2 regions of the Vibrio sp. KUL80 genome follow, and region 2 is predicted to be linked to the other one. Evidence: predicted binding sites of a transcription regulator. Region 2 holds the regulator's gene; the other holds the start of a gene.

Region 1 (6,815 bases), on a different replicon from region 2:
ACCGACGACAGAGGTCGCCACAATTCGACTGCGATACTCAGAATGATCTAGCTCGCTTAGCGCGAGTTCTGCAAGTTTAATCGCCTTGTCAGGAGAGTTCTGGTTAATTGCAACTTGCGCGTGTAACGCGTGGAACTCACCTTCTTCTTTTGCCGTCAGTTTGACTTGGCGCGCTGCCATTTCAGCGTCTGCTTTGGCAATCAGTTCACCAACGTCGTTGTATCTGTGCTGGCTTTGAGCAAGCCAAGCTTGCAGCATACAGAGCTTTGGTTGGCTATAGAGCTGGTCAGCAGAGAGTACGTCAATCGCGTCTTCAAGCGTTGCCAATTCACCGTGGTTGAACATCTTCCAACCATACTCGAGCAATATTTCAGCAACTAAGTTGTTGTTATTCGCCAAGCGAGCGTGTCGAAGCGCTTGATGTGGCACTTTTTGCTGTAGCCATGCGTTTGCAGCAGCTAGATGCAGCTCATTTTCTTGCTGAGGAATACGTGCTTTACGCTCATGAGATAAGAACTCTGCAAATAGGTTGTGGAACCTAAACCAGTTGTTCTCACCCTCAAGTGGGTAGATAAATAAACCAAAGCGGTTGAGCGATTCGATCATACTAAGCGCGTCGTCACGTTTGGTCAGTGCGGTGACCAAACTGTCGTTAAAGTGATCGAGCACTGAACACTGCATTAGGAAGTGGCGAGTCTCTTTATCAAGGAGATCGAAAACCTCTTCAACGAGGTAGTCCCAAAGGTGCGCATGGTTGAACTGAGACATGGTCTCTACTGATTGCGCCAAGGTGCGTTTTTGATGCTGGGCCTGCAGTGCGAAAAGCTGCAGAGCAGAAGGCCAACCCTCAACATAGGTGCGCAGTGAGTTAGCGGTTTCATTGTCAATTTCACTGGCCAGTCGCTGACTAAAGAAACGCGTTGTTTCTTCGGTATCGAATGCTAAAAGCTCATTGCCAATTTCAATCATCAGATCGCGTACGCGCAAATTCGCCGTCCCCAGCGGCGGATTTCCACGACTTGTCACCACTAGCGTGATGTTGTCTGGCATGTGCTTAAGGAAGAAGCGCATTGCTTCATGAATTTCTTCGTCAGTAATCAGGTGGTAGTCATCTAAGACGATGTAGCACTCGTGATGATAGCTAGTCAGTTCGGCAAACACTTCGCTAAAGAGAGAATGCAGCGATGAGAACTGTCGACGTTCTGCTAGCTTTTGTGCGTTAGGACAGGTGTTGTTGGTGGCCTTATTGATGGCCTGCAGCAAGTAGTTAACGAAACGGAACGGATCATTGTCGCTTTCGTCGATGCTGTACCAACCTACATGTGGTTTATCCGATAGCCATTGAGCAGCCATGGTCGTTTTACCGTAACCTGCAGGCGAGCGAAAAAGAACAAGTTTATAAAAGGGAGCCTGTGCAAGCAGATCTAATACTCGAGGGCGAACGATGGCGTTGTGCAAGCGGCCTGGTCGAGTCAGTTTTGAAGGAATCCACATAAGATATTTCCTACTAATTATTGTTTCTACTCCTCAAGGAGGAGGGAGCGATTACCACAGCTTTATAGAGCAGCCTCGATGTTATGAAACAGTAGGTTATACAGTGTTTGATCGAGCGCTAGATTTTAATTATTGCGTGTCCCATACCCCAACTACGCCTCATATATGTGAAGTTCGTCACTTATTGGTGCGCATTCGGAAGGGTATTGGTCAGCCATGTATACAAAACTTCAGGTTTTTTTGGGGCTTTTTTACGGCTAACTGTGATCTCAACAGCAATTTTTGTATTTAGTCACCGATGCGATAGTAAATGTTTCTTCGATAGCGCTTAGATTAAAAACTGAGCTTGGCGTGATCGCTATCACCAGAAAAAACCGAATCCAATATCGGAATGGGACACCGATCACTTAGTGAAGGGGAGTACGCCCCCTACGCCCTCCTCACTCATCCTTCAGGGAGTCGGACTTAGGAGGATGTTTATGGATACGTCACCATGCACGATATGTGACAGATGGATAAAACTTGAAAGTGAGATTTCGTAATGAAACCTGCGCAACAGAAAAAATTTGATAAAGCTTCTTTCCAAGAAAGTGTTAAGAAACACCTATCAGCGACTTACGCAACGACGGTAGAAACTGCGACTGAACGTCAGTGGTATCTAGCAATGGGCCGTGCGCTTGCTGAGCTAACGACTTTTGACCTGCTTGAAACTGAAGCAGATGAGCGCATCAAGAGCGCAAAAAGCGTTAACTACCTATCTCTAGAATTCCTAATCGGTCGTCTAACCGGTAACAACCTAATCAGCATGGGTCTTTACGAGCAAGTAACTGACGCAATGGCTGAGCTAGGTCACAACCTAACTGACCTTCTAGAAGAAGAGCGTGACCCATCACTCGGTAACGGTGGTCTAGGTCGTCTAGCTGCATGTTTCATGGATTCATGTGCCGCTCAAGAATTCCCCACTGTAGGCTACGGCCTTCACTACGAATACGGTCTATTCAAGCAATCTTTTGAAGATGGTCGTCAAAAAGAAGCACCAGACGCATGGTGTGGTGTTGAAGGCTACCCATGGGAAGTGGCTCGTCCAGAACTTGCACAAGAGATCGGTTTCTTCGGTCACGTTGAAGTTGTAAACGTTGATGGCAAAGAAGTTCGTAAGTGGGTTCCTGGCATGACGGTTAAAGCAATGCCTTGGGATCTACCAATTGTTGGTTACGAATCTGACACTGTATACCCGCTACGTCTTTGGGAATGTCAAGCAATCGCACCATTCTCTCTAGAAAGCTTCAACAACGGTGACTACTTCGAAGCACAGCACGCGCTAATCGATGCGGGTAACATCACTAAGGTTCTATACCCGAATGACAACCACGAGAAAGGTAAGACACTGCGTCTAATGCAGCAGTACTTCCACTCTGCAGCGTCTGTACGCGATATTCTACGTCGTCACGAGGCTGCAGGTTACACGCTGGCGGATCTTCCTAAGCAAGAAACTATTCAGCTTAACGATACGCACCCAACGATCGCTATTCCTGAACTAATGCGCATCCTTCTTGATGAGAAAGGTTTGAGCTGGGATGACGCGTGGGCGATTTCTTCTAAGACTTTCGCATACACAAACCACACGCTACTTCCAGAAGCACTAGAGACTTGGTCTGAGTCGCTAATCCAGCGTCTACTTCCACGTCACATGGAAATCATCTTTGAAATCAACCACCGCTTCCTACAAGAAGTACGTGCAATGTGGCCTGGTGACGGTGAGAAGCAAGCTAAGCTTTCTATCATCCAAGAAGGTTTCCACCGCATGGTTCGTATGGCTAACCTATGTGTTATCGGTTCATACGCAGTGAACGGTGTAGCAGCACTTCACTCTGAGTTGGTGAAATCAGACCTATTCCCGGAATTCCACGAGATGTACCCGACTCGTCTGCATAACGTAACGAACGGTGTGACACCACGTCGTTGGTTGAAGTTCTGTAACCCAGGTCTATCGGCTCTTATCACTGACAAGATTGGCAGCGAGTGGCCAGCTAAGCTTGAGCAGCTGGAAGGTATCGCGAAATTCGCTGATGACGCTAAGTTCCAGAAAGACTACATGGCAGTTAAGAAGCAGAACAAACAGCGTCTAGCGGACTGGGTTAAAGAGAACATGGGTATCGAGCTAGATACGAATGCTATCTTTGATGTGATGATCAAGCGCCTACACGAGTACAAGCGTCAGCAACTTGATTTGCTACACGTGTTGTCTCTGTACCACCGCCTATTGAATGACCCAACATTTGATATGACGCCACGCGTTGTATTCTTCGGCTCTAAAGCTGCACCGGGTTACCACCTAGCGAAAGAGATCATCTTTGCGATTAACAAGGTTGCTGAGAAAGTAAACAATGACCCACGCCTAGGCGGTAAGCTGAAAGTGGTATTCATCCCTGACTACCGTGTAAGCATGGCTGAAATGTTGATTCCAGCTGCTGACGTTTCTCAGCAAATCTCTATGGCAGGTAAAGAAGCATCGGGTACAGGTAACATGAAGATGGCTCTTAACGGCGCACTCACTATCGGTACGATGGATGGTGCTAACGTTGAGATCCGTGAAGAAGTCGGTGACGAGAACATCTACATCTTCGGTCTAGAGGTTGATGGTGTGAAACGCACCAAAGCGGCAGGTTACAACCCATACGACTTCTACAACGCTGACCCACTACTGAAAGCATCTCTAGACCTACTACTAGGTGAAGAGTTCACTCCAGGTCAACCAGGTCTACTACGTGCAACATACGACAGCCTACTAGATGGTGGTGACCCGTACCTATGTCTTGCTGACTTCGCATCTTACGTGAAGGCGCATGAAGACATGGACGCGCAATACCGTGACCAAGCTGGTTGGGCGAAGAAAGCGATTCTTAACACGGCGCTAGTTGGCAAGTTCAGCTCAGACCGTTCGATTCGCGATTACGTGAACAACATTTGGAAACTAGAAGCAGTTTCTCGCTAATAAATTTAACCAAGGTACTCCGGTTTGAGCGGGGTACCTTGGCTTTTTCATTAAATAAATAATAACCCTACCGATTTGAAGGTTAGAGAAGTCCTTCGGAGAGAGCGATGACAGAACAAACAGCATTAAAACAAGTTGCTGAGATGGCAAGAATAGCCGACAGCTACGTAAGTGCGTGGGGCGACGAAGCCAGAGTTGAGGACGAAACCATTCTTCGTCTGCTTGCGTCTTTAGGCTACGACACGACTAATGATGAATCACTACTAAAATCTGCAGAGAAAAAGCATAAGAAGGAAGTGCTAGACCCTGTACTGGTTGTTAAAGACGGTGATGCCGTTGAAGTAGAACTTCATTTAGGTGTGAGCGCGAGAGAAAGCGATTTCAGCTGGCGTCTAGAGACTGAGCAAGGAGAAGTACTTGAAGGCTATCTTCAATCTCAGATCGTTCGTGATGAACGTGCTGAGGGTGGCCCTTTAGTATTTGCGTTACCAAACAACCTTTCATGGGGTTACCACAAGCTTTACTTAGAGCGTAAGCGCCGTAAAGCACCTTACGAGATGACACTTATCCGTACTCCACGTGCTTGTTACAAACAAAGTGCGATTGATGAAGGTAAAAAGCTTTGGGGTCCAAGTATCCAGCTTTACACGCTTCGTACTCAGCATAACTGGGGTATCGGTGATTTTGGTGACCTTAAACAGCTTGTAGCGGATATCGCTGCACGTGGTGGTGATTTTGTTGGTCTTAACCCAATTCACTCATTGTTCCCTGCTAACCCAGAAGGTGCGAGCCCATACAGCCCATCTTCTCGCCGCTGGTTGAACATTCTTTACATCGACGTTAGCTCTGTCGCAGAATTTGCGCTAAGTGCAGATGCACAGCAAATCGTTGGTGGCTCTGAGTTCCAAGCACGCCTGCAAAAAGCGCGTGAGTCACACTGGGTGAACTACACCGAAGTGGCTGAGCTTAAGATGAGCGTATTGCCACTGCTATTCGATGAGTTCAAATCTCGTCACCTAGACAAGCAGTCTGAGCGCGCAAAACTATTCCTAGACTTCGTTGAGGCAGGCGGTGAAAGCCTACTTCATCAAGCCGCATTCGATGCGATCCACGCTGAGCTTCACGCAGAAGACAGCAACATGTGGGGCTGGCCGGTATTCCCAGAGAAATACCGTCGTTTCGAAAATGCAGCGACTCAAAAATATATTGCTGATAATCAAGATAAAGTTCAGCTTTACATGTACTTGCAGTGGATTGCTGATGTTCAAATCAATGAAGCTCAAGCACTAGCAGAAGAGAAAGGTATGGCAGTAGGCCTATACCGAGACCTTGCTGTAGGTGTTGCGGATTCTGGTTCTGAAACATGGGCAGACAATGGCAACCTAGTTATGGATGCGAGCATCGGTGCTCCACCAGATATCTTGGGTCCATTGGGTCAAAACTGGGGTCTACCTCCACTTAATCCACAAGTACTGCAAGCTACATCGTACGATGCATACATCAAGCTACTACGTGCGAACATGAAGCACTGTGGCTCACTACGTATCGACCACGTTCTAGGTCTGCTACGTCTTTGGTGGATTCCAAAAGGTGAAAACGCGACGAAAGGCGCGTACATCTACTACCCAGTTGAAGACATGCTAGCAATCCTAGCGCTTGAGTCACACCGTCATCAATGTAGTGTTATCGGTGAAGACTTAGGTACTGTACCAGATGAAATCGTTGAGATTCTGCGCGATGCAGGTGTTCACTCGTACAAGGTATTCTTCTTCGAAACAGCAGAGGATGGCGGCTTTATTTCTCCTGAGCACTATGCGGATCAATCTATGTCTGCACTATGTACTCACGATATGCCAACGCTACGCGGCTTCTGGCATTGCGATGACCTTAAAATGGGTCGTGAGATTGGTCTATATCCAAACGAAGAGCAGCTAGCGGGTCTATTTGATGACCGTCTAGAGTGCAAGCAAGGTATCATTGATAGCGTGGCGTGGCACGGTTACCTGCCTGAAGGTGTCGGCCGTGACGCAAGCTTAGTTCCAATGGATGCTTACCTAAGCGAAGCACTGCAGCTTCATGTAGCAGCAGGCTCATCTGCACTACTCAGTGTTCAGCTTGAAGACTGGCTAGAAATGGATAAACCAGTAAACATTCCAGGTACGGTTAATGAGTACCCGAACTGGCGTCGTAAACTGTCGATGAACCTTGAAGAAATCTTCGCTCAAGAAGGGGTAAATCGCATCGCTAAACGCCTAACGGAAGTTCGCGCGAAAGCCAGCTAATCACTGATTTTTAAATCGCTAACAAAGCACGATTCTATTGGATA
Region 2 (6,815 bases):
TTGGTGCTTTCTCAAAGTGTCTCGCACCGGGTTTGCGAGTGGGTTATATGAGCGCTCCAGAAAAGCTTTATCAGCACCTCGTGATGACACTGCAAAACCATAGCTGGATGATAAGCCCGCTGCTCACGGCCCTAACCTGTGAGATGCTGACCTCAGGTGATGCCGAGCGCAACCTCACCATCATTCACAATGAGATGAAAAAGCGTATCGCTGTTGCAGTAGACGCACTGAGTGAGTTTAACCTTCGTTACCAGCAAGGTGGGTTTCATGTTTGGCTAACTCTACCTGAGCACTGGCGACTGAGTGAGTTCGTCAGCAGAGCGGCAGAGCAAGGGGTTATCGTCAAATCAGGCGAGCTGTTCGCACCTCCTGGCGGTTCAGTCGCGCCTGCGGTGCGCCTGTCGCTGAGCTCACCTCAAACGATCGAGCAGCTACAATTAGGCGTAGATACTTTAAAAACATTACTACTATCCAATCCCGTAAGTGAATTTACGTTATGAGCAGCAAACACTTTATCGCCGCCAAAGGGCTAGCCAATCCACACATCCAAACGCTTATCCCACGCTTTGTGCGCCGCAAAGCTTTGTTTGAGCCAATTTGGGAAACACTCGACACCCCAGATGGGGATTTTGTCGAGTTGGCATGGAGTGAAGATCCCCATGGAGAAAGTGCCCAAAGCAAGCCTGTGTTCATTCTATTCCATGGCTTAGAAGGCTGCTTTTACAGCCCCTACGCCAACGGTCTGATGCACGCGTTCGCTAAGCAGGGTTGGCTGTCTGTCATGATGCACTTTCGCGGCTGTGGGCCGAACCCAAATCGACTTGCCAGGGCTTATCATTCCGGTGAGATTGGTGACGCAAGACAGTTCATTGAGCTTTTGGATCATCGTTACCCAAATAGTAAAAAGGTTGCCATAGGCGTTTCCCTTGGCGGCAATATGCTCACCAACTATCTTGCTCACTATGGCAATGATACTAAGCTGGATGGTGCGACCGTCATCTCTGCCCCGCTCGACCTCGCAGCGTGCGCGAGACGTATAGAGCAAGGCTTCTCCAAGGTCTATCGCTCTTACCTGCTCAGCTCAATGAAAAAGAATGCGCTTAACAAACTTCATCTACTGAGTGAAGTTCTCGGGCTGACCGAAGAGCGCATCAAGAACATGAAAAAACTCTACGAGTTCGATGATTTGATCACAGCACCTCTGCATGGGTTCAAGGGTGCCGATGACTATTATCAGCGCTGCTCTGGTCTACCTCGCCTACGAGAAATCGCGGTACCGACTCAGTTTATTCATGCCAAGGATGACCCCTTTATGACACACGAGGTCATTCCAACCTTTACACTTCCAAACCATATCGACTACCAGTTGCTTGAACGTGGTGGTCATGTCGGCTTTATGACTGGCAGTCTCAGGCGCCCGCGTTTTTGGCTAGAAGAGACCCTGCCAAGTTACTACCAGCATCTGATTGACTAGCCGAAAAGAGCAACCACTCCCTTTGTGAATCAGCAATGGTATAATCCTGCGGTCATAGAATTGAGAGGTATTTATGATCATCCCATGGCAACAAATTGATGCAGATACGCTGGACAACCTTATTAAAGAGTTCGTGCTGCGCGAAGGCACCGACTATGGTGAGTCGGAAGTGTCGCTAGACGACAAGATTCGCCATGTTCGCAGCCAACTCGAAAGCGGAGAAGCCGTCATCGTGTTCTCTGAGCTGCACGAGACTGTCGACATTAAATCTCGTCGCTCGTTGTAATTTTTCGGTAGCGATGTAAGTAACTGCTATATTGAAAGGCTATTGAACTGAAATTGGCCCATAAGGTCTAACTCCTTATGTGAGTTAGCAAATTTATAACGACAATTACAAATACACAGGAAGTGTTATGTCAGCAAAACACCCGATCATTGCTGTAACGGGCTCCTCTGGAGCTGGAACGACAACAACGTCAGAAGCATTCCGCAAGATGTTCAACATGATGAGCATCAAGCCCGCGTTTATTGAAGGTGACAGTTTTCACCGCTTTACTCGTCCAGAGATGGATATCGAGATCCGCAAGGCGAAAGAGCAAGGCAAACACATCAGTTACTTTGGTCCTCAAGCCAACGACTTCCCTGCTCTAGAAGAGTTTTTTCGCAACTATGGGCAAAATGGTACGGGGCAGTTTCGCCGCTACCTGCATACCTTTGATGAAGCCGTACCCTACAATCAAATGCCAGGCACCTTTACCCCATGGCAAGACCTGCCAGAAAATAGCGATGTGCTGTTTTATGAAGGCCTGCATGGTGGCGTCGTCGACGGTGATGTGAATGCCGCTCAGCACGTTGACCTGCTGATTGGCATGGTGCCTATCGTTAACCTCGAGTGGATTCAAAAGTTCGTGCGAGATACCCGTGATCGCGGTCACTCAAGAGAAGCGGTCACCGATTCGATTGTTCGTTCAATGGATGACTACTTAAGCTATATCACGCCACAGTTTTCACGCACTCACATCAACTTCCAGCGTGTACCCACCGTCGATACCTCCAACCCGCTCAACGCTAAAGGCATTCCGAGCTTGGATGAAAGTTTTGTGGTAATTCGCCTGCGTGGTATCAAGAATGTCGACTTCCCTTACCTGCTCGCCATGATTGATGGCTCGTTTATGTCTCGCCACAACACCATAGTGGTCCCTGGGGGTAAGATGAGTTTTGCGATGGAATTAATCGTCAGGCCAATACTTCAACAGCTCATAGAAACCGGCAAAATAGGTTAGGTTTTGTGAGCCGAATCTCGATGATTTTTTATACCGTGATCATGTGCACAGTTTTGTATAGATAAATGGGCTTATGACACGATTAAAATCAAGAAAAGTGGCGCAAAAAAGGATACTATTTCTTTGAAACAGAAGATCGCTTGCGCCATCTTCAAAGTGCTTTTATGCTAGTAAGTCTTAACAAACGGGCTTGCTAACAAATATGGAAAGCAGCAAGCATACCCTGCAGAGGAAGTAAGATATATGGTTCTAGGTAAACCTCAAACCGACCCAACGTTAGAGTGGTTCCTTTCACACTGCCACATTCACAAGTATCCATCGAAGAGCACGCTAATCCACGCGGGCGAAAAAGCAGAGACGCTTTACTACATCGTAAAAGGTTCTGTAGCGGTACTTATCAAAGATGAAGAAGGCAAAGAGATGATCTTGTCTTACCTTAACCAAGGTGACTTCATTGGTGAACTAGGCCTGTTCGAAGAAGACCAAGAACGTACAGCATGGGTACGAGCAAAATCACCTTGTGAAGTTGCGGAAATCTCATTCAAGAAGTTCCGTCAGCTTATCCAAGTTAACCCAGACATTCTAATGCGCTTATCTGCTCAGATGGCAAGTCGTCTACAAGTGACTAGCCAAAAAGTAGGTGACCTAGCGTTCCTAGACGTAACGGGTCGTATTGCACAGACGCTACTAAACCTAGCGAAACAACCAGATGCAATGACTCACCCAGACGGCATGCAAATCAAGATCACTCGTCAAGAGATTGGCCAAATCGTTGGTTGTTCTCGTGAAACAGTAGGTCGTATTCTTAAGATGCTAGAAGAGCAGAACCTAATTTCTGCACACGGTAAAACTATCGTGGTTTACGGTACTCGCTAAGAGCGCGTCGCAAGATTTAAAAAGCCACCTTCGGGTGGCTTTTTTGTTTTTATATTGTCACCCCTGCGCAGGCAGGGGTCTTCTTAAAGCGCACACCAAGCCTCGAGTAGATTCCTGCCTACGCACTGAGGGATCCCCATTTTTCAGAACAACGGTTGGTCGATAATTCTCAGATAGTTTTTTGAGAGTATCGCCAACCCACTGCTAAATAATCGAATCAACTGTGCTTTGCTTGTATCTAATATCATGTTTTTGGTTAGCGTTAGGAATGACAAAACACGTTTTGATTTAGTCGTATTTGCTTGATATTTTTGATTAATACCTTTCCTTTCAGACGCAAAACCGATCACCCATAAAACGAGAGTTGCGATACAAGCAATCAAACAAAGTATGGAGATCCGCTCTGAGTTCTGTGTCTGGCTGTGGTGCCAAGAAAACCCATAGCGTTGGCTTTTATCATCCCTAAAGTTTTGTTCGATTTGCATTCTTTTGCTGTAGTAAATCACAGCTTTCATTGGACTTAACTTCGAGTCGTTGGTTACTAATATCCAAGGCTCTTTCGCAATGGACTTATATGTCCTTTCTGCGTCAGGATAAATACCTTTGTTTCGTTGTTTTATCTTATGCCGGTTTTTTGCTTTCCCCTTGTAGCTAACAAAAGAGCACGATACTTGGCTCTTCGATGTTTTTCCAAGTAACCCATCACCCAGCTTTTTAGCCTTTATGTTCGCATTTTTTCCAAGCTCTGAAACTGAACACCATGAGCTACCATCAACTTTTCCAAAAATCCGACCACGTACTCGACCGAGATAATACCAGCCGAGGCTCTCTATTTTTTTGAACCACGGTGTCTTAAATCCGCCATCTGTGACGATATAGACAGTTTTGTTGGCGGGAAGCATCGTAGCTAAAACGTCGAGAAATTGATTATGGATATGTTCCTTCTCTTGGTTGTCTTGCGTCACGACCGTGTTGTAGATAGGAATGGCCCTACCATCTACTAGCAAGCTAGCTCTTAGAAGCCAATGTTCACGGTTACAACACCCACTCCAATCTACTGCAACCACATAGCACGGAAGCTTAGCGAATAAGCCTTTGAACAAGGCTCGATAAATACTATCTCGTTCACTATGGAGTTTTTGGTTACCGAGAAGTCTATCGATACGTTTGATTTTGTGTTTAACGGAGGTTAAGCCTTCGAGACAACGACCGATAGCCGTCAGACTCAACTCATTAGAACGAATAAGTGCGTTACTAGCGGTCAGTAATGAATTTACCCTAGCTTGATTGAAATCAGCTAGAGATTGGTGGAGGGTTTTGTGGCAAAATTTAGTAATAAGCATGGCATCGTGAGTTGTACTTTTGTTTTTTGGCGATTACATAAGATCACAACTCGCCATGCTTGTCATTTTTTGGGGATTCGTCAGTGCCTACGCAGGAATGACGCGTGTTGAAAGTACTTTTAACCCCAAATTATCGTCACCTCTGCGCAGGCAGAGGTCTTCTTCAAGCGCGCACTAAGCCTCAATACTCGGGCGCACGACCAGTGGAATGACGAGCGTTGAGAGTACTTCTAACCCCAAATTATCGTCACCCCTGCGCAGGCAGGGGTCTTCTTAAAGCGCGCACCAAGCCTCAAGTAGATTCCTGCCTACACAGGAATGACGCGTGTTGAAGGGATGACGAGTTTTGAGAGTACTACTAACCCAAAACTATCGTCACCCCTGCGCAGGCAGGGGTCTTCTTTAAGCGCGTACCAAGCCTCGAGTAGATTCCTGCCTGCGTAGGCGCACGGCTAATGGAATGACGGCGCTGTGGGGTTTATCGTTACTGATGCGTACTCTCAAAAATTTTGTCCGCCGATGCAGCAACAAAACCTTGGTAGTAACTGCCATCGGCTAACTGATAGCGCTTAGCAAACTCATAGAAGCCACCAGGAATCACCTGGTCACCATCAGTAAATGCCACGGACACTTTGTCTGCCATCGTCGAGGATTGCTCCAAAAGAACCTCTGGTGAGCCTTTTACCTCACCACCTGATTCATTTATCGCAAACCCTGCATCACGAAGGTGCTGGTTTACACCAACAACCTCTGCAAAGCGATCAAGCTGGTTCACGCTCACCGTAAAGTGATTCGCGCCATAACCATGAGCGGCAAGCCATGAGGCATACTCGCTCTCTTGTGCCAGTGTTTGGAAGTCTTGATAGCTTAGATCCCACAAGCGGCCACCATATAAGAACTCAGCAGAAGATAGCTTAGCGCTGTCCACCTGAGCCACTAGCTTAGCCACGATATCTTGTAGCGATTTAGAGCACTCTTCTACTCGCAATTCACTGATAAACACCTTAGGAAGCAAAGCGTCGCTATGCTCCAGGTGAATCGCAGTCAGCTTTTTGGATTCAAAGTCGTATTGACCACTCACCTCGTAACCAAGGTCTAGAAACGGCTTAGCCAGCGTGTCGATACCCAGCGGTGCGACATTAAAGGTTCGCAGAGCAATATGGTCATTGATTAGAGACTCATCTTCTCTCAGCAAGTCATGAACCTTGTGAGCTGAAGGACATAAGCGAGTAATGTAGTCTTGCCACAAATGGCCAAATAACGCGTCAACAGTCATAACCAGATCCTTATAGTTCAATGCCAGGGCTCAACGTCGCAGGAAGAACGGTGTTATCGCCTTCCATTGATGCCATAGGGTAAGCGCAGTAATCTGCTGCGTAGAACGCACTTGGACGAAGGTTGCCAGAAGCGCCCGGACCACCAAATGGCGCATCACCGCTCGCACCTGTGAGCTGACGGTTACGGTTTACAATGCCTGCTCGAATGTGGTCTGTGAAATACTGCCACTCCTCATCGCGCTCTGAAATAAGACCTGCCGACAGACCAAATCGAGTGTCGTTAGCAAGTTCAACAGCTTGCTCTAGGGTCTCGTAGCGCACCAGTTGCAGTAGCGGCCCAAAGTACTCCTCATCTGGAAGCTCCGCGATATCTGTCGCATCTAGCAGTGCTGGGGTTACAAACGCCGCATTCAAGCGTTTTGCTTCGACTAAGCTCTTACCGCCTAGCTTCACCAGTTCAGCTTGCGCAGCAATAATATGGTCTGCGGCCTGCTCTGAGATCTGCGGTCCCATAAATGGTGCAGGCTCTGCAAACGGCTCATCAATGCGGATCTTATTAATG

What was found. Region 2 encodes CRP, which controls carbon source genes, mostly activating them, when cyclic AMP is high. Its sites were predicted from a motif close to TGTGANNNNNNTCACA; they were not measured.
Region 1: a site for CRP is predicted at 1,845-1,860, ahead of AC6I8U_RS20555 (glycogen/starch/alpha-glucan phosphorylase). Genes of this name have one in related genera too.

What each region holds. Positions count from the first base shown of each region.
Region 1 is NZ_AP045842.1:874,165-880,979, reverse strand. It holds gene malT (HTH-type transcriptional regulator MalT) at 1-1,494, opposite strand, end outside; gene AC6I8U_RS20555 (glycogen/starch/alpha-glucan phosphorylase) at 2,036-4,489, shown strand; gene malQ (4-alpha-glucanotransferase) at 4,597-6,771, shown strand.
Region 2 is NZ_AP045841.1:336,385-343,199, reverse strand. It holds gene AC6I8U_RS01535 (aminotransferase-like domain-containing protein) at 1-500, shown strand, start outside; gene AC6I8U_RS01530 (hydrolase) at 497-1,474, shown strand; gene AC6I8U_RS01525 (YheU family protein) at 1,548-1,760, shown strand; gene AC6I8U_RS01520 (phosphoribulokinase) at 1,888-2,757, shown strand; gene crp (cAMP-activated global transcriptional regulator CRP) at 3,001-3,633, shown strand; gene AC6I8U_RS01510 (IS4 family transposase) at 3,777-4,976, opposite strand; gene AC6I8U_RS01505 (DUF1338 domain-containing protein) at 5,461-6,252, opposite strand; partial or broken gene astD (succinylglutamate-semialdehyde dehydrogenase) at 6,263-6,815, opposite strand, start outside.